DNA from 3 places in the Streptomyces sp. LARHCF249 genome. Region 3 is predicted to be linked to each of the others. Evidence: riboswitches for the same ligand, from Rfam matches in the RefSeq annotation. Region 3 holds a riboswitch; each other region holds the start of a gene.
The links. A riboswitch is a leader RNA that binds a small molecule or an ion and turns the genes downstream of it on or off. The one in region 3 is predicted to bind cyclic di-AMP.
Positions count from the first base shown of each region.

Region 1: it holds a riboswitch for cyclic di-AMP, as region 3 does, so the genes downstream of both, ACIPUC_RS17045 (M23 family metallopeptidase) here and ACIPUC_RS35435 (M23 family metallopeptidase) in region 3, are expected to answer to the same signal.
Region 2: it holds a riboswitch for cyclic di-AMP, as region 3 does, so the genes downstream of both, ACIPUC_RS29000 (transglycosylase family protein) here and ACIPUC_RS35435 (M23 family metallopeptidase) in region 3, are expected to answer to the same signal.

Region 1 covers NZ_JBIXJQ010000005.1:470,267-477,710, forward strand. The annotation lists gene hpnH (adenosyl-hopene transferase HpnH) at 1-188, shown strand, start outside; gene ACIPUC_RS17035 (aspartate aminotransferase family protein) at 185-1,600, shown strand; gene ACIPUC_RS17040 (tyrosine-protein phosphatase) at 1,685-2,476, opposite strand; cyclic di-AMP (ydaO/yuaA leader) riboswitch at 2,792-2,968, shown strand; gene ACIPUC_RS17045 (M23 family metallopeptidase) at 2,971-3,933, shown strand; gene ACIPUC_RS17050 (SGNH/GDSL hydrolase family protein) at 4,097-4,882, shown strand; gene ACIPUC_RS17055 (MBL fold metallo-hydrolase) at 4,995-6,203, shown strand; gene ACIPUC_RS17060 (ATP-binding protein) at 6,519-7,444, shown strand, end outside.
Region 2 covers NZ_JBIXJQ010000011.1:193,182-200,625, forward strand. The annotation lists gene ACIPUC_RS28990 (cytochrome P450 family protein) at 3-1,289, shown strand; gene ACIPUC_RS28995 (transglycosylase family protein) at 1,393-2,451, shown strand; cyclic di-AMP (ydaO/yuaA leader) riboswitch at 2,728-2,900, shown strand; gene ACIPUC_RS29000 (transglycosylase family protein) at 2,904-3,596, shown strand; gene eno (phosphopyruvate hydratase) at 3,869-5,155, shown strand; gene ACIPUC_RS29010 (FtsB family cell division protein) at 5,246-5,737, shown strand; gene ACIPUC_RS29015 (DUF501 domain-containing protein) at 5,781-6,320, shown strand; gene ACIPUC_RS29020 (Ppx/GppA phosphatase family protein) at 6,317-7,258, shown strand.
Region 3 covers NZ_JBIXJQ010000020.1:34,459-41,902, forward strand. The annotation lists gene ACIPUC_RS35420 (bifunctional acetate--CoA ligase family protein/GNAT family N-acetyltransferase) at 1-685, opposite strand, end outside; gene ACIPUC_RS35425 (HPr family phosphocarrier protein) at 870-1,151, shown strand; gene ACIPUC_RS35430 (GntR family transcriptional regulator) at 1,397-2,074, opposite strand; gene ACIPUC_RS35435 (M23 family metallopeptidase) at 2,277-3,074, opposite strand; cyclic di-AMP (ydaO/yuaA leader) riboswitch at 3,087-3,246, opposite strand; gene ACIPUC_RS35440 (M16 family metallopeptidase) at 3,453-4,820, opposite strand; gene ACIPUC_RS35445 (M16 family metallopeptidase) at 4,841-6,196, opposite strand; gene ACIPUC_RS35450 (DNA gyrase/topoisomerase IV subunit A) at 6,383-7,444, shown strand, end outside.

The DNA.
Region 1 (7,444 bases), on a different contig from region 3:
AACTGATCAACGACACCGACTGGAGCAAGTACGGCCGCGGCAAGGACCCGCGCTGCGCGAACTGCATGGCGCACTGCGGTTACGAGCCCACCGCCGTCCTCGCCACCATGGGCTCCCTCAAGGAGTCCCTGCGGGCGGCCCGGGAGACGATCGGCGGGAACCGGGAGTCCTCGCGAGGACCGGCGTGACAGCGCAGCCACGGGACGGGGGCGGCCGGGGCAAGGGCTTCGACCTCGGCGCCCTGCTGGCCGAGCGCGGCGGGGAGCGGTACGAGCTGCACGCCAGGCACCTCAACCACCAACTGCCGCGGATGCTGCACACCATCGGCTTCGACAAGGTCTACGAGCGGGCCGAGGGAGCCCATTTCTGGGACGCCGAGGGCAACGACTACCTCGACATGCTGGCCGGGTTCGGCGTCATGGGCCTGGGCCGGCACCACCCGGTGGTCCGCCGCGCCCTGCACGACGTCCTGGACGCCCAGCTCGCCGACCTCACCCGCTTCGACTGCCAGCCGCTGCCCGGGCTGCTGGCCGAGAAGCTGCTCTCGTACAGCCCGCACCTGGACCGCGTCTTCTTCGGCAACAGCGGCACCGAGGCGGTGGAGACGGCCCTGAAGTTCGCCCGGTACGCCACCGGACGGCCCAGGATCCTCTACTGCGACCACGCCTTCCACGGGCTCACGGCCGGCTCGCTCTCGGTGAACGGGGAGGACGGCTTCCGGGACGGCTTCGCACCGCTGCTGCCCGACACGAAGATCCCCCTCGGGGATCTGGGCGCCCTGGAGCGGGAACTCCGCAAGGGGGACGTGGCGGCCTTCGTCGTCGAGCCGATCCAGGGCAAGGGGGTGCTCGCCGCCCCGCCCGGGTTCCTGCCCGCCGCGCAGGAACTGCTGCGCCGCCACAAGGCGCTGCTGATCGCGGACGAGGTGCAGACCGGCCTGGGACGGACCGGGGACTTCTACGCGTACCAGCATGAGCCGGGCGTGGAGCCGGACCTGGTGTGCGTGGCCAAGGCGCTCTCGGGCGGCTACGTGCCGGTCGGCGCGACCCTGGGCAAGGACTGGATCTTCAGACGGGTCTACTCGTCCATGGACCGGGTCCTCGTGCACTCCGCGAGCTTCGGCTCCAACGCCCAGGCGATGGCGGCCGGGCTGGCCGTGCTGTCGGTCATGGAGGACGAGGAGGTCGTCGCCAATGCCCGGGCCACGGGCGATCTGCTGCGCGGGCGGCTCGCGGCCCTGGTGGACGAGTACGAGCTGCTGCACGAGGTGCGCGGGCGCGGGCTGATGATCGGCATCGAGTTCGGCCGGCCGTCCTCGCTGGGGCTGCGCAGCCGGTGGGCCGTGCTCCAGGCGGCCCGCAAGGGGCTCTTCGCGCAGATGGTCGTGGTGCCGCTGCTGCAGAAGCACCGGATCCTCACCCAGGTGTCCGGAGACCACCTGGAAGTGATCAAGCTCATCCCGCCGCTGATCGTGGACGAGCGGGACGTCGACCGGTTCGTCGGCGCCTTCCGCGAGGTCATGGACGAGGCGCACGGCGGCTCGGGGCTGATGTGGGAGTTCGGCAGGACCCTGGTGAAGCAGGCCGTCGGCAACCGGTGACGGCCTGCCGGGTCACTGCGGCACCAAGCGGTCTCTGGGAAGCGGGCGCGGAGACGTGCCCCGCTTCCCGGGGACCGCTCGGCCTCAGTCGAGCAGCTGCCCGCGCAGGCGGTCGAGGGCCTGGGGGGTGAGCCCGAGGCCCTGCGCCAGGTAGCGGTCCACTCCGCCCCAGGCCTCGTCGATGGTGTCGAAGGCCGCGGTCAGGTACTCGGCGCGGGCGTCGAAGAGCGGGGCGAGGAGCTCCATCACCTCGGGGGAGCGGGCCTCCTGCGCCTGGCTGCTGCGGCGCACCCGGTAGCGGCGGTGCGGGGCGTTCGACTCCAGGTAGTCCACCACGATCGCCTCGCGCTCGACGCCCAGCGCCAGCAGGACGACGGCGATCGACAGGCCCGCCCGGTCCTTGCCGGCCGCGCAGTGCAGCAGGGCGGGGACGCTGTCCTCGGCGAGGGCGTGCACCAGCCGGCTGTGCTCGGCGGTGCGGTGCCGGATGATCGTGCGGTACGACTGCGACATCCGGGCCGCGGCCTTGCCGTCGCCCAGGATCGAGCGGAGCTGGTCGAGGCCGCCGTCGCGGACCAACTTCCAGAACTCCCGGCCGTCGGCCGGGTCCGAGAGCGGGATGTTGACGTTCCGCACGCCGGGCAGTTCGACGTCCGGCCCCTCCAGGGCGTGGTCGGCGCCGTTGCGGAAGTCGAAGACGGTGTGGAGCCCGAGTGATGCGAGGAACTCTGCATCGGTTTCGGTGGCATGTGCCAGATGTCCGCTTCGGAACAGTCGTCCCGGCCTGACCTGTCGTCCGTCAGAAGTCGGCAATCCGCCCACATCGCGGAAATTGCGCACTCCGGACAGTTCCGGCTCCTGTATCCGCTGGGTCAAAGGAACTCCTCCGGTTCGTGGTGGGACATCTGTCCGAATTGAGCTGGTTGGCTCCAACTTGCCATATCCGGCGGCGAGATCGGACGCGGCCCCGTGAGCCAGATCATACGGTGACCGTGAGTGCCTGATCGCGAAAGCCGAATGGCCCGGCCGGGGCGGTTGTTGACGGCGTGGAATGGACAGAGGGTGACCGGAATTCCGTCGGACCCTCATCCCGGTGATTCCTTTGGGGAATTCATGGCTTGTTCCCTACGGCCTGACTCGATTACCTTCGCGATCGATCCGGGTGGACCGCCTAATCCTGCCGCCTCCCGGAAACCGCACCCGACTATTCACGCGCGCGGCAGGAGCGGGGGAACCAGGTAAGCCGCTGTTCCGGATCTTTCCTCCGGAACGGCTAGGGGTGAAGTCGTATATGTTCCGTTCATGTACGGCCGGACATCTCCAGTCCGAACCCGACAGCTCACCTCGCAGGCGACGGAGAGGAATTCGCCATGCCTGCAAAGGGTAAGCACCGCCGTCCCAAGTCCCGTTCGCTTTCCCGTGGTCTCGCCGTCGCCGGCACCGGTGGTGCGGCTCTCGCGCTGCCCCTGATGGGTGCCGCCGGCGCCGGCGCGGCCACCGCTCCGGCCGCCGCTCCGGCCACGGCCCCCGCCGTGGCCCCGCAGCTCCCGCTCTCGCTCCAGGCCGCTCCCGCCGCCGTGGAGGCCGCGCCGACCGTGTACACGGTCGTGCCCGGCGACTACCTCTCCAAGATCGCCGCGGAGCGCCACCTCGACGGCGGCTGGGAGCGGCTGTACGCCGACAACCGCGAGGCCGTCGGCACCAACCCCTCCCTGATCCACCCGGGCCTGAAGCTGACCCTCGGCGCGAAGGCCAAGGCGGCCCCGGCCCCCGCCCCGGCTCCGGCTCCGGCCGAGCGGTCCTCGACCGGTTCTCCCTCCGCCGGCGAGGGCTCCTCCGGCGAACAGGACGCCCCGGCCCCCGCCCCGCAGCCGAAGCAGAAGCCGCAGAGCAGCGGCTCCTCCACCGAGGCGAAGGCTCCCAGCGGCGCCGGATTCGTGGCCCCGGTCAGCGGTGGGATCTCCACCCAGTACAAGGTCGCGGGCGCCATGTGGTCCTCGGGTTACCACACCGGCGTCGACTTCATCGCCAGCTCCGGCACCACGGTCAAGGCCGTCGGCGCGGGCACCGTGGTCTCGGCCGGCTGGGCCGGCGCGTACGGCAACGAGGTCATCGTCAGGCACGCGGACGGCAACTACTCGCAGTACGCCCACCTCTCCTCGCTGTCGGTCTCGGTGGGCCAGAGCGTCACCGCCGGCCAGCGCCTCGGCCTCTCCGGCTCCACCGGCAACTCCACCGGCCCGCACCTCCACTTCGAGATCCGCACGACCCAGTCCTACGGCTCGGACATCAGCCCGGTGAACTACCTCCGCTCGAAGGGCGTCACCATCTGACGGCAGCCGCCGTCGGAGCGCGAACACACGTCAGGCCGGGGCCCGAGGGGGGTCCCGGCCTGGCGTGTACTTATTCCTTATCCCTCGCGTGGTATAGATCACGGTCCGTCAACCCCTGCTTACGTTGGCGTAGGTCGTGTGCGCGGGTGAAGGATGTCGCTTTGTGGCAGCGACGACGACGACACTCAAGACCATCGGCTCGTACGCGGCGATCGGGGACAGCTTCACCGAGGGCGTGGGGGACCCGGGACCCGGGGATTCTTATCTCGGCTGGGCGGACCGGCTCGCCGTGCTCCTGGCCGACCAGCGTGACGAACACGACTTCCGGTACGCGAACCTGGCCGTGCGCGGCCGGCTCCTCGACCAGATCGTGGCCGAGCAGGTCCCGCGGGCCAAGGAGCTCGCCCCGGACCTCGTGACCTTCTGCGCGGGGGGCAACGACATCATCCGGCCCGGCACCGACCCCGACGACGTGGCGGAGCGGTTCGAGGCCGCCGTCGCCGACCTCACCGGGGCCGTCGGCCTGGTCATGATCACCACCGGCTTCGACACCCGGGGCGTGCCCGTCCTCAAGCACCTCCGCGGCAAGGTGGCGACGTACAGCGCGCACGTGCGCGCCATCGCCGACCGCTACGACTGCCCGGTGCTCGACCTCTGGTCGCTGAAGTCCGTACAGGACCGGCGGGCCTGGGACGCCGACCGGCTGCACCTGTCGCCCGAGGGGCACACGCGGGTGGCGCTGCGCGCGGCGCAGGTGCTCGGACTGGAGGTGCCCGCCGACCCCGACCAGCCGTGGCCCCCGCAGCGGCCGCGCGGCTCGGTGGACGTGACCCGGGACAACATCCAGTGGGCCCGCGAGCACCTGGTGCCCTGGATCGGGCGGCGGCTGCGCGGAGAGTCCTCCGGCGACCACGTCGAGGCGAAGCGGCCGGACCTGCTGCCGCTGTAACGGGCGCCGCAGAGGGGGGACGAGGGCCGCAAGCGGAATCCTTGGGGGCATGTGCGCGTTGGGAAGGTCGTAGACCGACGACCGTCCCGACCCCATCCTCCCAGGAGGCGCCTTGACCGGCTCCCGTCCCCCGCGTCCCCTGCGTCCGCGGCTGCGTGCCCTGCGGCCCGAAGCCTTCGGCGCGGACCCGTCCGGCAAGCGGCTGGAGCGGATCCACCGCTCGCCGAACTTCGCCGACGGCGTCTTCCAGAACCCGCTCGGGGCCCGGACCAGGCCCTCGGGGTCGATGGCGGAGTTCGCCAAGATCTACTTCCACCGGGAGCAGCGGGTGCGGCGCACCCCCGGCGCGCCGATCCCCGTGTACCCGACGACCCTCGCGGAGCTGGCCAAGCCGCCCGCGAGCGGACTGCGGATCACCTGGATGGGGCACTCCAGCGTGCTGGCGGAGATCGACGGGCGACGCGTGCTGTTCGATCCGGTGTGGGGCGAGCGGTGCTCGCCCTTCCCGTTCGCCGGGCCCAAGCGGCTGCACCCCGTACCCGTGCCGCTGGCCTCGCTGGGCCCGGTCGACGTCGTGGTGATCTCGCACGACCACTACGACCACCTCGACCTGCCGACGATCAAGCAGCTGGCCGGTACGGACACGGTGTTCGCCGTCCCGCTGGGCGTCGGTGCGCACCTGGAGCGCTGGGGCGTGCCGGCCGACCGGCTGCGCGAGCTGGACTGGAACGAGAGCACCAAGATCGCCGGGCTCTCGCTCACCGCGACGCCCGCCCGGCACTTCTGCGGCCGCGGGCTGCGCAACCAGCAGCACACCCTGTGGGCCTCCTGGGTGGTCGCCGGGGACGAGCACCGCATCTACCACAGCGGGGACACCGGCTACTTCCCCGGATTCAAGGAGATCGGCGCCGAGCACGGGCCCTTCGACGCCACGATGATCCAGATCGGCGCGTACTCGGAGTACTGGCCCGACATCCACATGACGCCCGAAGAGGGCATGCGCGCCCACCTCGACCTCCAGGGCGGCACGCCGCACGGCACGATGCTGCCGATCCACTGGGGCACCTTCAACCTGGCCCCCCACCCGTGGGACGAGCCGGGCGAGGGAACCCTCACCGCTGCGGCGGGCGCCGGAGCCGCGATCGCCCTGCCGATCCCGGGCCAGCCCTTCGAGCCGGGCGCCGCCGGCCTTCCGGACCAGCCGTGGTGGCGGCCGTTCGTGGTGGGCGGCCACGCCGCGGCCGAAGTGTCCGTCGCGGCGGTGACCGCCGGCCGGGCGGCGGGCGTGATCCGCGAGGAGCCGGAGGCCGTCGGCTCCTGACGGCCGGTCGGCCGGACGGACGGCCGCCTGCCGCCGGGCGGGCCCGCAGCCCGGGGGCCGGGCGGCCGCGGCGGGTCCGGGGCAGGGGGCGGCGCCCCGGCTCTCGGGGGCGCGCGGTCGGCGGGGCATTCGCCGGAAGGCGACCCGGGAGATTCGGGCGGCTGTACGAGCGCTCCACCGGGAGCGGGAAGCACCCCCGGGAACTTCGCCAACTGGGCGTCCGGGGCGGGACGGTGCGGTCTAGCGTGGGTATCCGGTGATCAACACCGGGCCCCGGGATCGCTGGGGGCCGGGCCCCACGTACCGAGGACGCCGATGTCCGGACTCCGCGCCGCCCGCCACGCCCCGTCGAGACACGCCGTCACCGGGCCGGGTCGGCAGATACGCCCCCAGCTGGTCCGCGCCGCCGTCCTGCCCACGCTCGCCGCCGGGCTCAGCGGCGCCGCCGCGGTCATCTTCACCCTCCAGCTCGGCGGAGGAGCCGGGGACCGGGACGCCCGGCTCTGGCCGGTGCTCACCGGCTGCGCCCTGCTCGTCCTCGGGGCCCTCGCCGCGGCGCTGCTCGGCGCGCAGCGCGCCGCCAAGGCCGTACGGGACCGGTGCGAGGCGCTGCGCCGCTCCAGCGTGCGCGGCCGCCAGGAGCTGCGCGGCGTCGCCGACCGGCTGGAGCGCGGCGAGGCTCCGCCCCGTCCGGTGCGGGGCGGCCCGACCGGGCCGCCGGCCGGCGTCGACCCGGCGGTGGTGGACGAGTTCTGGCTGCTGTCGCAAGAGCTGCGCGGGGCCCGTGAACAGGCCCACGCGACGCTCGTACGGCTTGCGGGACCGGCCGCTCCGTCCGACAGCGAGCGGAAGGTCGAGGTCTTCGTCAACCTCGCGCGCCGTCTGCAGTCCCTCGTCCACCGCGAGATCTCGCTGCTGGACGAGCTGGAGGACACGGTCGAGGACCCGGACCTGCTCAAGGAGCTCTTCCACGTCGACCACCTCGCGACCCGTATCCGCCGCCACGCGGAGAACCTCGCCGTGCTCGGCGGCGCGGCCTCGCGGCGCCAGTGGACGCGGCCGATCGACCTGAGCGAGGTGCTCCGCTCCTCGGTCGCGGAGGTCGAGCAGTACACGCGGGTCAAGGTCGTGCCGCCGGCGGGCGGCAGCGTGCGCGGCCATGCCGTCGCCGATGTGGTGCACCTGCTGGCCGAACTGGTCGAGAACGCCACGGTGTTCTCCGCCCCCGACACGGATGTGGT
Region 2 (7,444 bases), on a different contig from region 3:
GGGTGCACGAGCAGATCCCCGCAGCCTCCGCAGACACCCCCTCGGCCTCCCCTTCCCCCACGGGACCGACCCTGTTCGACTGGGAGTTCGCGACCGATCCCTATCCGGCCTACGCCTGGCTGCGCGAGCACTCCCCGGTGCACCGCACCAAGCTCCCCAGCGGGGTCGAGGCCTGGCTGGTCACCCGGTACGCCGACGCCCGCCAGGCCCTCGCCGACCAGCGGCTCAGCAAGAATCCGGCGCACCACGCCGAGCCCGCGCACGCCAAGGGCAAGACCGGGATCCCGGGGGAGCGCAAGGCGGAGCTGATGACGCACCTGCTCAACATCGACCCGCCGGACCACACCCGGCTGCGGCGGCTGGTGTCGAAGGCGTTCACCCCGCGCAGGGTCGCCGAGTTCACACCGCGGGTGCAGGAGCTGACCGACCACCTCATCGACCAGTTCGCGGCGAAGGGGGAGGCGGACCTCATCCACGAGTTCGCCTTCCCGCTCCCCATCTACGCCATCTGCGAGATGCTCGGCGTACCGCGCGAGGACCAGGACGACTTCCGCGACTGGGCCGGGATGATGATCCGCCACGGCGGCGGTCCGCGCGGCGGGGTCGCCCGTTCCGTGAAGCAGATGCGGACGTATCTCGGGGAACTCATCCACCGCAAGCGGGATGATCTGGGCAATGACCTCATTTCCGATCTGATCCGGGCGAGTGACCACGGCGACCATCTGACGGAGGCCGAGGCCACGGCCATGGCTTTCATCCTGCTTTTCGCCGGTTTCGAAACCACCGTCAACCTCATCGGCAACGGCGTCCACTCCCTCTTCATGAACCCCGGCGAACGCGAGCGCCTCCAGGCCTCCCTCGCGGCCGGCGAGAGCGGCCTGCTGGAGACCGGCGTCGAGGAACTGCTGCGCTACGACGGCCCGGTGGAGCTGGCCACCTGGCGGTTCGCCACCGAGCCGCTGACCCTCGGCGGGCAGTCGGTCGCGGCCGGGGATCCGGTCCTGGTCGTCCTCGCGGCCGCCGACCGCGACCCCGGGCGGTTCGCCGAGCCGGACACCCTCGACCTCTCCCGGGCCGACAACCAGCACCTCGGGTACGGCCACGGCATCCACTACTGCCTGGGTGCTCCGCTCGCGCGACTTGAAGGACAGACCGCGCTTGCGACTTTGCTCACGCGTCTGCCAGATCTGGAACTCGCTGTTCCGCCCGAGGAGCTGCGCTGGCGCGGCGGACTGATCATGCGTGGCCTGCGCACCCTTCCCGTGCGCTTCACACCCCGAAACATCTGAAGGGCAACTGACCGGAAGTCAGTTGCCGACCGGAGTTGTGACAACCGTTCGAAGGCCGCTAGGTTCTGCCGTTATCCAGCCGTTATGCGAAAGGTGCAGCCTCATGCGTTCCGGGAACGGCCGCCACAGACGCCCCCGTCAGGTGCCCGCGATAGTCGTCACTGCCGGAGTCACCGGCTCCGCGCTGGCCCTGCCGCTGCTCGCCGCCACCGGCGCGAGTGCGGCCGACACGTCCACGTGGGACAAGGTCGCCGAGTGCGAGAGCGGTGGCGCCTGGAGCGCCAACTTCGGCAGCGGACAGTACGGCGGCCTGCAGTTCACCCAGGAGCAGTGGAAGAACGCGGGTGGCCTCGACTTCGCCGAGCGGGCCGACCTGGCGAGCCGTTCCCAGCAGATCGCCGTGGCCGAGCGCGTACTGGCCTCCCAGGGCCCGCAGGCCTGGCCGCTGTGCGCGGCTTCGGCCGGGCTGGACGGGCAGGGCGCCGCAGCCGCGGTCGACCCGGGCCTGCCCGGCGGCTCCGTGACCCCGACCGCGCCCTCCCGCCCGGACGACACCGTGCCCACCACCGGGCCCGGCAAGCCGTCCACGGACTTCGGCGCTCCGACGCACCCCGCGCCGAGCCCCTCCGGCACCCCGTCGTTCACGCTCCCCGACAGCCCGCTCGCGCCCTCCCTCGGACTGCCCGTCATGCCCTCGCCGGACGACCCCTCCACGGCTCCGGCCCCGGTGGACCCGACCGCGCCGACCACCCCCGTCAGCCCGGGTGAGACCACGGCGCCGCCGGTCGCCCCGCCGGCCACCCCGGGCCAGCCCCCCGTGACCCCGGGCGCCCCCGTGACCCCGGCAGACCCGACGGCGCCGGCGACTCCGGGTGTCCCGGACGCCTCGGCCGACCCCACCGCACCCACCGCACCGGCCGCACCGGCCCCCGAGGGCAGCGGCAAGCACCGCGGTGCGCCGGCCGCCGAGGCGCCGACCGCACCTGATGCCGCGTCGGAGCCCACGTACACCGTCAAGGAGGGCGACAGCCTGATCGCCATCGCGGACGCCAAGGGACTCGAGGGCGGCTGGAACGCGCTCTACGCGGCCAATGAGCAGGTCATCGGCAAGGATGCCAATCTGATCAAGCCCGGCCAGAACCTGGATCTAACTGCCGAATAAGGGCAGTTCGGGCGGCCGGAAAGAGTTGATTGTCCGTTTTCTGTAAGTGAGACATGTGTCTCTTCCGGTCAACTGGCGTGTCCCGCCCGGGGGCTTCCGCGAACCCCGTCCTCACCTGCGCAAATACCCGTACGAAGGGCGCAAGTAGGGGCTGTTTCTCCCCGATGGGGCTCGTTGAACATCGGGGAGGGACCTGTCTACCTTCTGAGTCGCCCGCCACCGCGGGCTCCTTCGACCGCATCGCCGAATCCTGCCGGCGGACGGGGGGAACAGTCGTCGCGTCAAGCGCCGAAGGCAGGAGCGGGGGAACCAAGGTAGGTGCCGGGAGCGGCCGTTGAGAGACGGTCACGCCACCGGCTAGGGGTTAAGACGTGCGCTAGGTCGCACGGCCGGGCAACTCACTCGCCCGAACCCGACAGCTCACCTCGTAGGCGTCGGTGAGGAGAATCTCCATGCTGCTTTCCGGCAAGGGCAAGCACCGCCGCGCCTCCAAGGCCGCCCGCATCGTCACGCTCGCCGGTGTCGCCGGTGTCGCCGTCGCCGCCCCCCTGATGGCCGCGGGCACCGCCAGCGCCGCCACCGCGTCCGAGTGGGACAAGGTCGCGCAGTGCGAGTCCGGCGGCAACTGGGCCATCAACACGGGCAACGGCTACTACGGCGGCCTGCAGTTCTCGTCCTCCACCTGGGCCGCGTTCGGCGGCAAGACGTACGCCGCGCAGGCCAACCAGGCCTCGAAGGCCCAGCAGATAGCCGTCGCGGAGAAGGTCCTCAAGGGCCAGGGCAAGGGCGCCTGGCCGCACTGCGGCAAGGGTCTGTCGAACTCCTCCTACACCGGCGGCGGCTCGACCGAGACCGCCCCGAAGCAGGAGAAGAAGACCGAGCCCAAGAAGACCCAGCCGAAGAAGGCCGAGCCGAAGAAGGAGACGAAGCGCTCCGAGGCTCCGACCACCCGTTCCGAGCGCTCCGAGGCCCCGGCCCCGAAGACCGGCAACGGCTCGTACGAGGTCAAGTCCGGTGACACCCTGGGCACCATCGCCGAGGCCAACGGCGTCCAGGGCGGCTGGCAGAAGCTGTTCGAGCTGAACAAGGACATCGTCTCGGACGCCGACCTGATCTTCCCGGGTCAGAAGCTGAAGCTCAGCTGAACACTGCGGCAATAGCCGCGGCAGCGCGCACCACGCGTAACAGCCCCACCGCCCGGCGCGTATCCCCCCACGCGCCGGGCGGTGGCGTGTGCGCCGGCAGAACGGCGATGACCAACAGCCGTATGTCCTGGAAGAGGGGTATTCGGGCCCTTTTTCGTCCCAGGGGCCGGGCGGTCGGCCGATCGAGAGCCCCGAGCCGGTTAGGCTCTAGTCGGCAAGGCCATCCCACGGCCTGATGCCACCGCACACCCAGCGTCACATCCCAGAAGGAGATGCTCGTGCCGTCCATCGACGTCGTCGTAGCCCGGGAAATCCTGGACTCCCGAGGCAACCCCACGGTCGAGGTCGAGGTGGGCCTCGACGATGGCAGCACCGGCCGTGCTGCAGTTCCGTCCGGCGCCTCCACCGGTGCATTCGAGGCCATCGAGCTCCGTGACGGTGACCCCGACCGTTACTTCGGCAAGGGTGTCGAGAAGGCCGTCCTCGCCGTCATCGAGCAGATCGGCCCGGAGCTCGTCGGCTACGACGCCACCGAGCAGCGCCTGATCGACCAGGCCATGTTCGACCTGGACGCCACCGACAACAAGGGCTCGCTCGGCGCCAACGCCATCCTCGGCGTCTCCCTCGCCGTCGCGCACGCCGCGTCCGAGGCCTCGGACCTCCCGCTCTTCCGCTACCTCGGCGGCCCGAACGCGCACCTGCTGCCCGTTCCGATGATGAACATCCTCAACGGCGGGTCGCACGCCGACTCCAACGTGGACATCCAGGAGTTCATGATCGCCCCGATCGGCGCGGAGTCCTTCTCCGAGGCGCTGCGCTGGGGTGCCGAGGTCTACCACACCCTCAAGAAGGTCCTGCACACCAAGGGCCTCTCCACCGGGCTGGGCGACGAGGGCGGCTTCGCCCCGAACCTGGAGTCCAACCGCGCCGCGCTCGACCTCATCGTCGAGGCCATCAAGCAGGCCGGCTACACCCCGGGCAAGGACATCGCGCTCGCGCTCGACGTCGCCGCGTCCGAGTTCTACAAGGACGGCAAGTACGAGTTCGAGGGCCAGTCCCGCTCGGCCGCCGAGATGACCGAGTACTACGAGGAGCTCGTCTCCGCGTACCCGATGGTCTCCATCGAGGACCCGCTGTACGAGGACGACTGGGCCGGCTGGAAGACCCTCACCGACAAGCTGGGCTCCAAGGTCCAGATCGTCGGCGACGACCTCTTCGTCACCAACCCGGAGCGCCTGGCCCGCGGCATCGAGGAGGGCTCCGCGAACGCCCTGCTCGTGAAGGTGAACCAGATCGGTTCGCTGACCGAGACCCTCGACGCCGTCGAGATGGCCCAGCGCAACGGCTTCAAGTGCATGATGTCGCACCGCTCCGGCGAGACCGAGGACGTCACCATCGCCGACCTCGCGGTCGCCGTGAACTGCGGTCAGATCAAGACCGGCGCCCCGGCCCGCTCGGACCGTGTCGCCAAGTACAACCAGCTGCTGCGCATCGAGGAGATCCTCGACGACGCCGCGGTGTACGCGGGCCGCAGCGCCTTCCCGCGCTTCAAGGGCTAATCACGCTCTTGCCTCCGTACGTCCCCGCACTCGGTCCCGTACCGTGTGCGGGGACGTATTGCGTAGTGCGTGCACAGGGGAGGCGGACCAATGGCCGGGAACCGGGATCGGTTCTCCACCTTCTCCACCGCGACCAGGCTCAAGCAGCTCGGCGAGCGGACCGCCGCCCATGTCTACCGCTCGCAGTCGCGCCGCCAGGTCCGCCGCAGCCGGCTGACCGGCCGGGCCGCGCTCCTGGTGCTCGTCCTCTGTACCCTGGTCGTCGCCCTCGCGTATCCGATGCGCCAGTACGTCTCCCAGCGTTCGGAGATCGCGGAGCAGCAGCGGGCCGCGGCCGCCGCGCGGGAGCGCCTGGAGCGGCTCCGCGACGAGAAGGCCCGCTGGCAGGACGACGCCTATGCGGAGCAGCAGGCGCGCAAGCACCTGCACTTCCTGCGCCCGGGGGAGATCGGCTACATCATGACCGACCCCGGGGCCCAGGCGGCGGCCGAGCGGCACCGGACCGGCCGGGCCGGCTCCGACCGCCCCTGGTACTCCAACGTCTGGGACGGCGTCGACAAGGCCGACCGCCCGGGCGACTGACCCACACTCCAAGCACACCGAAACGAAGAGACCTACTCCAGGCATGCAGACGCCCCCGCCCCAGACCGACCGGACCGAGCCGACCGACGCGGACATCGAGGCGTTCGAGCAGCAGCTCGGCCGCCCGCCGCGCGGGCTGCGCGCCATCGCCCACCGCTGCCCCTGCGGCCAGCCGGACGTGGTGGAGACCGCGCCGCGGCTCCCCGACGGCACCCCCTTCCCGACGCTGTACTACCTGACGTGCCCGCGCGCGGCCTCCGCGATCGGCACGCTCGAGGCCAACGGCGTGATGAAGGAGATGCAGGCCCGGCTCGCCGAGGACCCCGAGCTCGCCGCCGCCTACCAGGCCGCGCACGAGGACTACATCCGGCGCCGCGACGCCATCGAGGTGCTCCAGGGCTTCCCCAGCGCCGGCGGGATGCCGGACCGGGTGAAGTGCCTGCACGTGCTCGTCGGCCACTCGCTGGCCGCGGGCCCGGGCGTGAACCCGTTCGGCGACGAGGCCCTCGCCATGCTGCCGGAGTGGTGGGCCAAGGGCGCCTGCGTCACCCCGTGCGCGGAGAAGAAGGAAGAGTCGCTGTGACCCGGGTCGCGGCCGTCGACTGCGGTACGAACTCCATCCGCCTCCTGGTCGCGGACTGCGACCCCTCCACCGGCGACCTGGTCGAGCTGGACCGGCGGATGACCATCGTCCGGCTCGGCCAGGGCGTGGACAGGACCGGGCGGCTGGCCCCGGAGGCGCTGGAGCGCACCTTCGCGGCCTGCCGCGAGTACGCGGAGGTCATCAAGGAGCTGGGCGCGGAGAAGGTCCGCTTCGTGGCGACCTCGGCCTCCCGGGACGCGGAGAACCGCGCCGACTTCGTCCAGGGCGTCCTGGACATCCTGGGCGTCGAGCCCGAGGTGATCTCCGGGGACCGGGAGGCGGAGTTCTCCTTCACCGGCGCCACCAAGGAGCTGACCGCCCACGAGCACCTGGAGCGGCCGTTCCTGGTGGTGGACATCGGCGGCGGCTCGACCGAGTTCGTGGTCGGCGGGGAGCACGTGCGGGCGGCCCGTTCCGTGGACGTGGGCTGCGTGCGGATGACCGAGCGCCACCTCGTCGTGGACGGGGTCGTCAGCGACCCGCCGACCGAGGCCCAGGTGGCGGCCGTACGGGCCGACATCGAGGCGGCGCTGGACCTGGCCGCCGAGACGGTCCCGCTGGCCGAGGCCCGCACCCTGGTGGGCCTGGCCGGCTCGGTGACCACGATCGCGGCGATCGCGCTCGGGCTGCCCGAGTACCGCTCGGAGGTCATCCACCACTCCCGGATCTCCTACGAGCAGGTCCGCGAGATCACCGGCCGCATGCTGACGTCGACCCACGCCGAGCGCGCGGCGATCCCCGTGATGCACCCGGGCCGGGTGGACGTGATCGGCGCCGGCGCCCTGGTCCTCCTGGCGATCATGGAGCGCATCGGCGCCTCGGAGGTCGTCGTCTCGGAACACGACATCCTCGACGGCATCGCCTGGTCCGTGGCCTGAACGGCGGGCGGGCGAGGGGCTGTAGGGGCCTGCGGAGGGTCCTGAAACGGCCTGGGAGGGGTCCCGGGTCCCGTGATCCACACGAAGTTCGTGAAGTTCTTCACAAGGAAAAGGGGCCTGATGGGCCAACGGAAGGGTCTTTCGGACCCTTCCCGAGGCCCTCGGGCCCTTTTTCGTGGCCGTTCG
Region 3 (7,444 bases):
CGGCGCCCACGCCCGCGCCGGAGCGGCTGACGCCGATCACCGCGACGGAGCGGGGGGTGAGCAGCCGCTGTACCGAGCGGGCCTCGGCGCGCTGTTCGCGGGCGCGCTGGACGGCGAGGGATTCGGCGGTGGGTTCGAGGTCGAGGGTGAGGTGGACGGAGCCGTCCTCGAAGCTGCGCTTCTGCTGGTAGCCGACGTCCGTGAACACCTTGATCATTTTGGTGTTGGCGGGCAGCACCTCGGCGGCGAACCGGCGGATGCCCCGCTCCCGGGCCACCGCGCCGATGTGTTCGAGGAGGGCCGAGGCCACCCCGCGGCCCTGGTGGGCGTCCTGGACGAGGAAGGCGACCTCGGCCTCGTCGGAGGGGCCGGCGGCGGGCCGGCCGTCGGCGCCGATGCGGTCGTAGCGGACGGTGCCGATGAACTCCCCGCCGATGGTTGCCGCGAGGCCGACCCGGTCGACGTAGTCGTGGTGCGTGAACCGGTGCACGTCGCGGTCGGAGAGCCGGGGGTAGGGGGCGAAGAAGCGGTAGTACTTCGACTCGTCCGAGACCTGCTCGTAGAAACTGACCAGTCGGCCCGCGTCGGCGGGGGTGATGGGCCTGATCCGGGCGGTGCCGCCGTCGCGCAGGACGACGTCCGCCTCCCAGTGGGCCGGGTACGAGGGGTCCGACTCGGTGGTCATGGGCCTACCTTACGGCCGGAAACCGCCCTGCAGTGTGCGCGCGGCGCATCAGGCAGACTAGGGCAAAACGATGCAAGCTGGGGAAGGTCGAACGGCGGAGGATCCGGGCCGAAGGTCGGTCGGAGCATTCCGGGTGCCGTGAGAGACTGGTCTAGACAACCGTAAGAACCTGAAGGGCATCACCATGGCAGAGCGCCGCGTCAACGTCGGCTGGGCCGAGGGCCTGCACGCTCGTCCCGCCTCGATCTTCGTCCGTGCGACGACCGCTTCCGGCGTCCCGGTGACCATCGCCAAGGCCGGTGGCGACCCCGTCAACGCCGCTTCCATGCTGGCGGTTCTGGGCCTGGGCGCCCAGGGCGGCGAGGAGATCGTCCTCGCGTCCGACGCCGACGGCGCCGAGGTGGCGCTGGACCGCCTCGCGAAGCTGGTCGCCGAGGGGCTCGAGGAGCTCCCCGAGACCGTCTGACCCTTCGGGTTCGACACCTCCGTCGACCGGTACACCGCAGCGACCCACACGGTCCGCACGGTCCGCACGCGAAAGCCGCGGCCCCCGCCATCCGGGGCGCCGCGGCTTTCGCGTGTACGCAGGGGAATTCGGCTCACAGGAATTCGGCGCACCGAATTCAGGCCACCCGGGCCGAGCTGATTGCGAAAATCGGCAGCCGCGGCGCACGAATACCGCTCCTGCCGTCCCTTTGTATACGCGCCCTGTTAATGACGGCCGCTCGACATGTTTACGGCAGGTTGCGAAGTGCTCACGGCCGCCCGCGCCCGCGGCCGGTGCGCGCCCGCCGCCCGGTCGGCGTGGAGGGACGCCAGCGCCCGCGCCCGCTCCGCGTCCCCCCGCGCCACCGCGTCCACGATCGCCCCGTGCTCCGCCCAGGAGTCCACCGGCCGGGCCGGCGCCTCCACCACGTACATCCACGCCAGCTTGTGCCGCATCTGCGTGAGCAGCGCGATCAGGCCCGGGCTCCCGGAGGCCTGCGCGAGGGTCTCGTGGAACCAGCCGCCCAGGGAGCGCAGGTCCTCGCCCTGGCCCCGCCTGGCCCGCTCCTGGCCCAGCCTGACCAGCCCGCGCAGCACCTTGAGGTGGGCCTCGGTACGCCGCCGGGCCGCCCTGGCCGCCGCCAGGGGCTCCAGCAGCATCCGCAGCTCGAGGAGGTCGGCGGCCTCCTGCTCGGTCGGCTCGGCCACACAGGCGCCCGCGTGGCGCCGCGTGGTCACGAACCCCTCGGACTCCAGGGTCCGCAGCGCCTCGCGCACGGGGACCCGCGAGACCCCGTACCGGCGGGCCAGTACCTCCTCGGTCAGCCTGCCGCCCGGCTCGAAGACCCCGGAGACGATGTCGTCGCGGATCGCTGTGCATACCGCGTGCGCGGGAATACGCAAGACCGGACCTCCGCTATTTCCGATTTCGACTGCCACGCCATCAGGCCGCACACATACAAGCCGTGCCTGCGCGTGCTGCGACTCTATTGCAACACACGATAATTTCCGAGAGCGGCCGGAAATGACAAACATGTTTCCGGCGCAGCAGCACGAAGGCCCCGGCTCGGGGAGCCGGGGCCTTCGGTGAAGCGGTGGGGCGCGGTCAGAGGCTGACGCCGTGCGAGCGCAGGTACGCGATCGGGTCGATGTCCGAGCCGTAGTCGGCGCCGGTGCGGGCCTCGAAGTGCAGGTGCGGGCCGCTGGAGTTGCCCGTGGAGCCCGAGAGGCCGATCTGCTGGCCGGGGGTGACCTGCTGGCCGACGGAGACGCGCAGCGAGGACAGGTGGCCGTACTGGGTGTACGTACCGTCGTTGTGCTTGATCACGACGTTGTTGCCGTAGGCGCCGCCCCAGCCGGCCTCGACCACGACGCCGACGCCCACCGCGCGCACGGAGGTGCCGGAGGCGGCGTGGAAGTCGATGCCGGTGTGGCTGCCGGAGGACCACATGCCGCCGCCCGCCTTGTACTGCGTGCTGACGTACGAGCTGTCGAGCGGGGAGACGAAGGTGTTGAGGCGCTTGCGCTCCTCCTCGCGGGCGGCGCGCTCGGCGGCCTCGCGCTCGGCCTTCGCCTTGGCCTCGGCGAGGCGCTTGGCCTCGGCGGCCCGCTGCTTCGCGTCCGCCTCGGCCTGGGCCTTGGCGGCGGCGTGCTCGGCGGCACGCCGCTGGGACTCGGCCTGGTCCTCGATGTCACCCGCGAGGTCGTCGGAGACGACGACCGCGCCGAGCGCGTTGTCCGGGGCGGAGTGGGTGTTGCCGTTGTCCGCGGCGAAGGCCGGGGCGGCGAGGGAGCCGACGACACCAGTGGTGGCGAGGGCGGCTATGCCGGCGTAGCCGGCGGTCTTGCGGCTCAGACGACTGGAACCACGGTGCTTACCGGCGGCACGACTGCCAAACGCCATGAAGGGGCTGATCCTTTCCTTCCCTCTCGCCTACCGGGTTAGCTGACGGGTTCGGAGCAGGAAGGTCTCCTACGGGCCTCCTCTTGCGAGGCGGTCCGATTCACCCCAGGGACTGATGTGGGTCCCCGGCTCCCCAGGCTCGCGCCTGACGGGGACTCGGCGATCGCTGTCCGGTGCCGCGGATGCGGCGGGTACAACTGACGGACAGCACGGGTGACGCTAGGCGGATCATCAGTCAATCGCCAAACAGACACGCCCTTTTGTTGCGTACGCCACACCACATAAAAGCAACCTCTCCACTAAACGGACAAAAGGGGCCCTGGCGGACAAGCCCGCCAGGGCCCCTTGTCGTGCGGTCAGTTGGCCGCGCGGCGGCCGTCAGTTGGTGACGACGCTCACGGGGCCGATCCCCAAGGCCCGCACCGGCTCCTCGATCTGCGCCGCGTCGCCCACCAGGACGGTGACCAGCCGGTCCGCGGGGAAGGCCTCCACGACCGCCGACGTCGCCTCCACGGTGCCGGTTTCGGCGAGCTGTGCGTACAACTGCGCCTGGTAGTCGTCCGGAAGCTCCTGCTCGACCTGGTCGGCCAGGGTGCCCGCGACCGAGGCCGCCGTCTCGAACTTGAGCGGGGCCACGCCCACCAAGTTCTGCACCGCCACGTCCCGTTCGGTCTCGGTCAGGCCGCCCTCCGCCAGGGTGCGCAGGACCTTCCAGAGGTCCTCCAGCGCCGGGGCGGTGTTCGGGGTGTCCACCGAGCCGCTGATGGCGAGCATGGAGGCGCCCCTGCCGTCGGCGGTGGAGCGCAGCACCTGGCCGAAGGCGCGCACGCCGTACGTGTACCCCTTCTCCTCGCGCAGCACCTTGTCCAGGCGGGACGTCAGGGTGCCGCCCAGGCAGTACGTGCCGAGCACCTGCGCCGCCCAGACCCGGTCGTGCCGGTCCGGCCCGATCCGGCCGATCAGCAGCTGCGTCTGGACGGCGCCGGGCCGGTCCACGATGACCACGCGGCCGGTGTCGTCGGCGGTCACCGGCGGCACCGGGAGCGGCTCGGCGGTGTTGCCCGTCCACGTGCCCAGGGTCTCGGCCAGGACCGCGTCCAGGTCGATGCCGGTCAGGTCGCCGACGACCACCGCGGTGGCCGTGGCGGGGCGCACGTGGGCCTCGTAGAAGGCGCGTACGGCCACGGAGTCGATCCGGGCGACCGTCTCCTCGGTGCCCTGGCGCGGGCGGGACATGCGCAGGCTGGCCGGAAAGAGCTCCTGGGAGAGCTGCTTGGCGGCGCGGCGCTGCGGGTTGGCCAGCTCGTGCGGGATCTCGTCGAGCCGGTTGCGCACCAGCCGGTCGACCTCTGCGTCGGCGAAGGCCGGCGCGCGCAGGGCCTCGGCGAGCAGGCCGAGGGCCTTGGGCAGCCGGGATGCCGGAACCTCCAGGGAGACCCGCAGGCCCGGGTGGTCGGCGTGCGCGTCCAGGGTGGCGCCGCAGCGCTCCAGCTCGGCCGCGAACTCCTCGGCGGAGTGCTTGTCGGTGCCCTCGGACAGGGCGCGGGCCATGATGGTCGCCACGCCGTCCAGGCCCTCGGGCTCGGCGTCCAGCGGGGCGGCGAGGTTGACCTCGACCGCGATGACCTGCTGGCCCGGGCGGTGGCAGCGCAGCAGGGTCAGGCCGTTGGACAGCACCGAGCGGTCGGGGGCCGGGAAGGCCCACGGCTGCGGTTCCCCGGCCTGCGGGCGCGGGTGGAAGGTCATCGTGACGGCTGCGGTGTCGCTCACTGCTCCGCCCCCTCGTTCTCGTCGTCGTTGCCGGCGGACTCGTCGGAGCCGGCCAGCGGCTCGTAGACCAGCACCGCGCGGTTGTCCGGGCGCAGCCGGGCCGCGGCCACGGCCTGCACCTCCTCGGCGGTCACGTCGAGGACGCGCTGCACGGCGGTCAGGGCCAGCTGCGGGTCACCGAAGAGCACCGCGAAGCGGCACAGCTCGTCGGCCCGGCCCGCGACCGTGCTCAGCCGGTCCAGCCACTCGCGCTCGAGCTGCGCCTGGGCGCGCTCCATCTCCTCGGCCGTCGGGCCCTCGGCGGCGAACCGCGCGAGCTCCTCGTCCACGGCCGCCTCGATGTCGGGGACCTCGACCCCGCCGGACGTCTTGACGTCCAGCCAGCCCAGCGAGGGCGCCCCGGCCAGCCGCAGCATGCCGAACCCGGCCGCGACGGCCGTCTGGTCGCGGCGTACCAGGCGGTTGTGGAGCCGCGAGGACTCGCCGCCGCCCAGGACGGTCAGCGCCACGTCGGCGGCGTCGCACTCGCGCGTGCCGTCGTGCGGGAGCCGGTAGGCGGCCATCAGCGCACGCGCCGGGACCTCCTCGACGACCTCCTCGCGCAGCTCGCGGCCGATGACGTCGGGCAGCGAACCGTCCCGGGGCGGCTGCTTGCCGTCGTGCGACGGGATGGTGCCGAAGTACTTCTCGACCCACGCGAGCGTGCGCGCCGGGTCGATGTCGCCGACGATCGACAGCACCGCGTTGTTGGGCGCGTAGTACGTACGGAAGAAGGCGCGCGCGTCCTCCAGGGACGCGGCGTCGAGATCGGCCATGGAGCCGATCGGCGTGTGGTGGTACGGGTGGCCCTCGGGGTAGGCGAGGGCGGTCAGCTTCTCGAAAGCGGTGCCGTACGGGACGTTGTCGTACCGCTGGCGGCGCTCGTTCTTGACGACGTCGCGCTGGTTCTCCATGGACTCGTCGTCCAGGGCTGCCAGCAGCGAGCCCATCCGGTCCGCCTCCAGCCACAGCGCGAGCTCCAGCTGGTGGGTCGGCATCGTCTCGAAGTAGTTGGTGCGCTCGAAGCTGGTGGTGCCGTTGAGGGAGCCTCCGGCTCCCTGGACCAGCTCGAAGTGCCCGTTGCCCGGTACGTTCGCCGAGCCCTGGAACATCAGGTGCTCGAAGAGGTGAGCCAGGCCGGTACGCCCCTTGACTTCGTGCCGCGAGCCGACGTCGTACCAGAGGCAGACCGCGGCGACCGGGGTCAGGTGGTCCTCGGAGAGCACCACGCGCAGGCCGTTGGCCAGCCGGTGCTCGGTCGCTGTCAGGCCGCCGGAGCCGGCCTGGGCTGTGGCCGTGTGACCCATGGGCATGTGGTCCCTTCGATACGCGATGCAGAGATTTCCGTCAGACCTGCCACTGTATGCAAGCGCGTCGGCGACCGGATAAGTTCCCGGGTCACCCCCTGGGGTCGGAGTCCGGGTTGTCGGTGCCTCGGGCCACAATGGTCCGCGTCAGACCCCCAGCACACCCATTCTTGGTTAAGGAGCCGCGCAGCGATGGCCCGCCGCAGCACGAAGACCCCGCCGCCGGAGGATTTCGAGGAGAAGATCCTCGACATCGACGTCGTCGACGAAATGCAGGGCTCCTTCCTCGAGTACGCGTACTCGGTGATCTACTCCCGTGCCCTGCCCGATGCCCGCGACGGCATGAAGCCGGTGCACCGCCGCATCGTGTACCAGATGAACGAGATGGGTCTGCGCCCCGACCGCGGCTACGTGAAGTGCGCCCGTGTCGTCGGCGAGGTCATGGGCAAGCTCCACCCGCACGGCGACGCGTCGATCTACGACGCCCTCGTGCGCATGGCCCAGCCCTTCTCGATGCGGCTGCCGCTGGTCGACGGCCACGGCAACTTCGGTTCGCTCGGCAACGACGACCCGCCTGCCGCGATGCGTTACACCGAGTGCAAGATGGCCGACGCCACGTCGCTGATGACGGAGTCGATCGACGAGGACACCGTCGACTTCACCGCCAACTACGACGGCCAGGAGCGGGAGCCGGTCGCCCTGCCCGCCGCCTACCCGAACCTGCTGGTCAACGGCGCGTCCGGGATCGCGGTCGGCATGGCCACCAACATGCCCCCGCACAACCTCGGCGAGGTCATCGCAGCCGCCCGCCACCTGATCCGCTACCCGCAGGCGGACCTGGAGGCGCTGATGCGCTTCGTCCCGGGTCCGGACCTGCCCACGGGCGGCCGGATCGTCGGGCTCTCGGGGATCAAGGACGCGTACGAGAACGGTCGCGGCACCTTCAAGATCCGCGCGACGGTGGCGGTGGAGAACGTGACGGCGCGCCGCAAGGGCCTCGTCGTCACGGAACTGCCCTTCACGGTCGGCCCCGAGAAGGTCATCGCGAAGATCAAGGACCTGGTCGGCTCGAAGAAGCTCCAGGGCATCGCGGACGTCAAGGACCTCACCGACCGCTCGCACGGCCTGCGCCTGGTCATCGAGATCAAGAACGGCTTCCACCCCGAGGCCGTGCTCGAGCAGCTGTACAAGCTGACGCCGATGGAGGAGTCCTTCGGCATCAACAACGTGGCCCTCGTGGACGGGCAGCCGCTC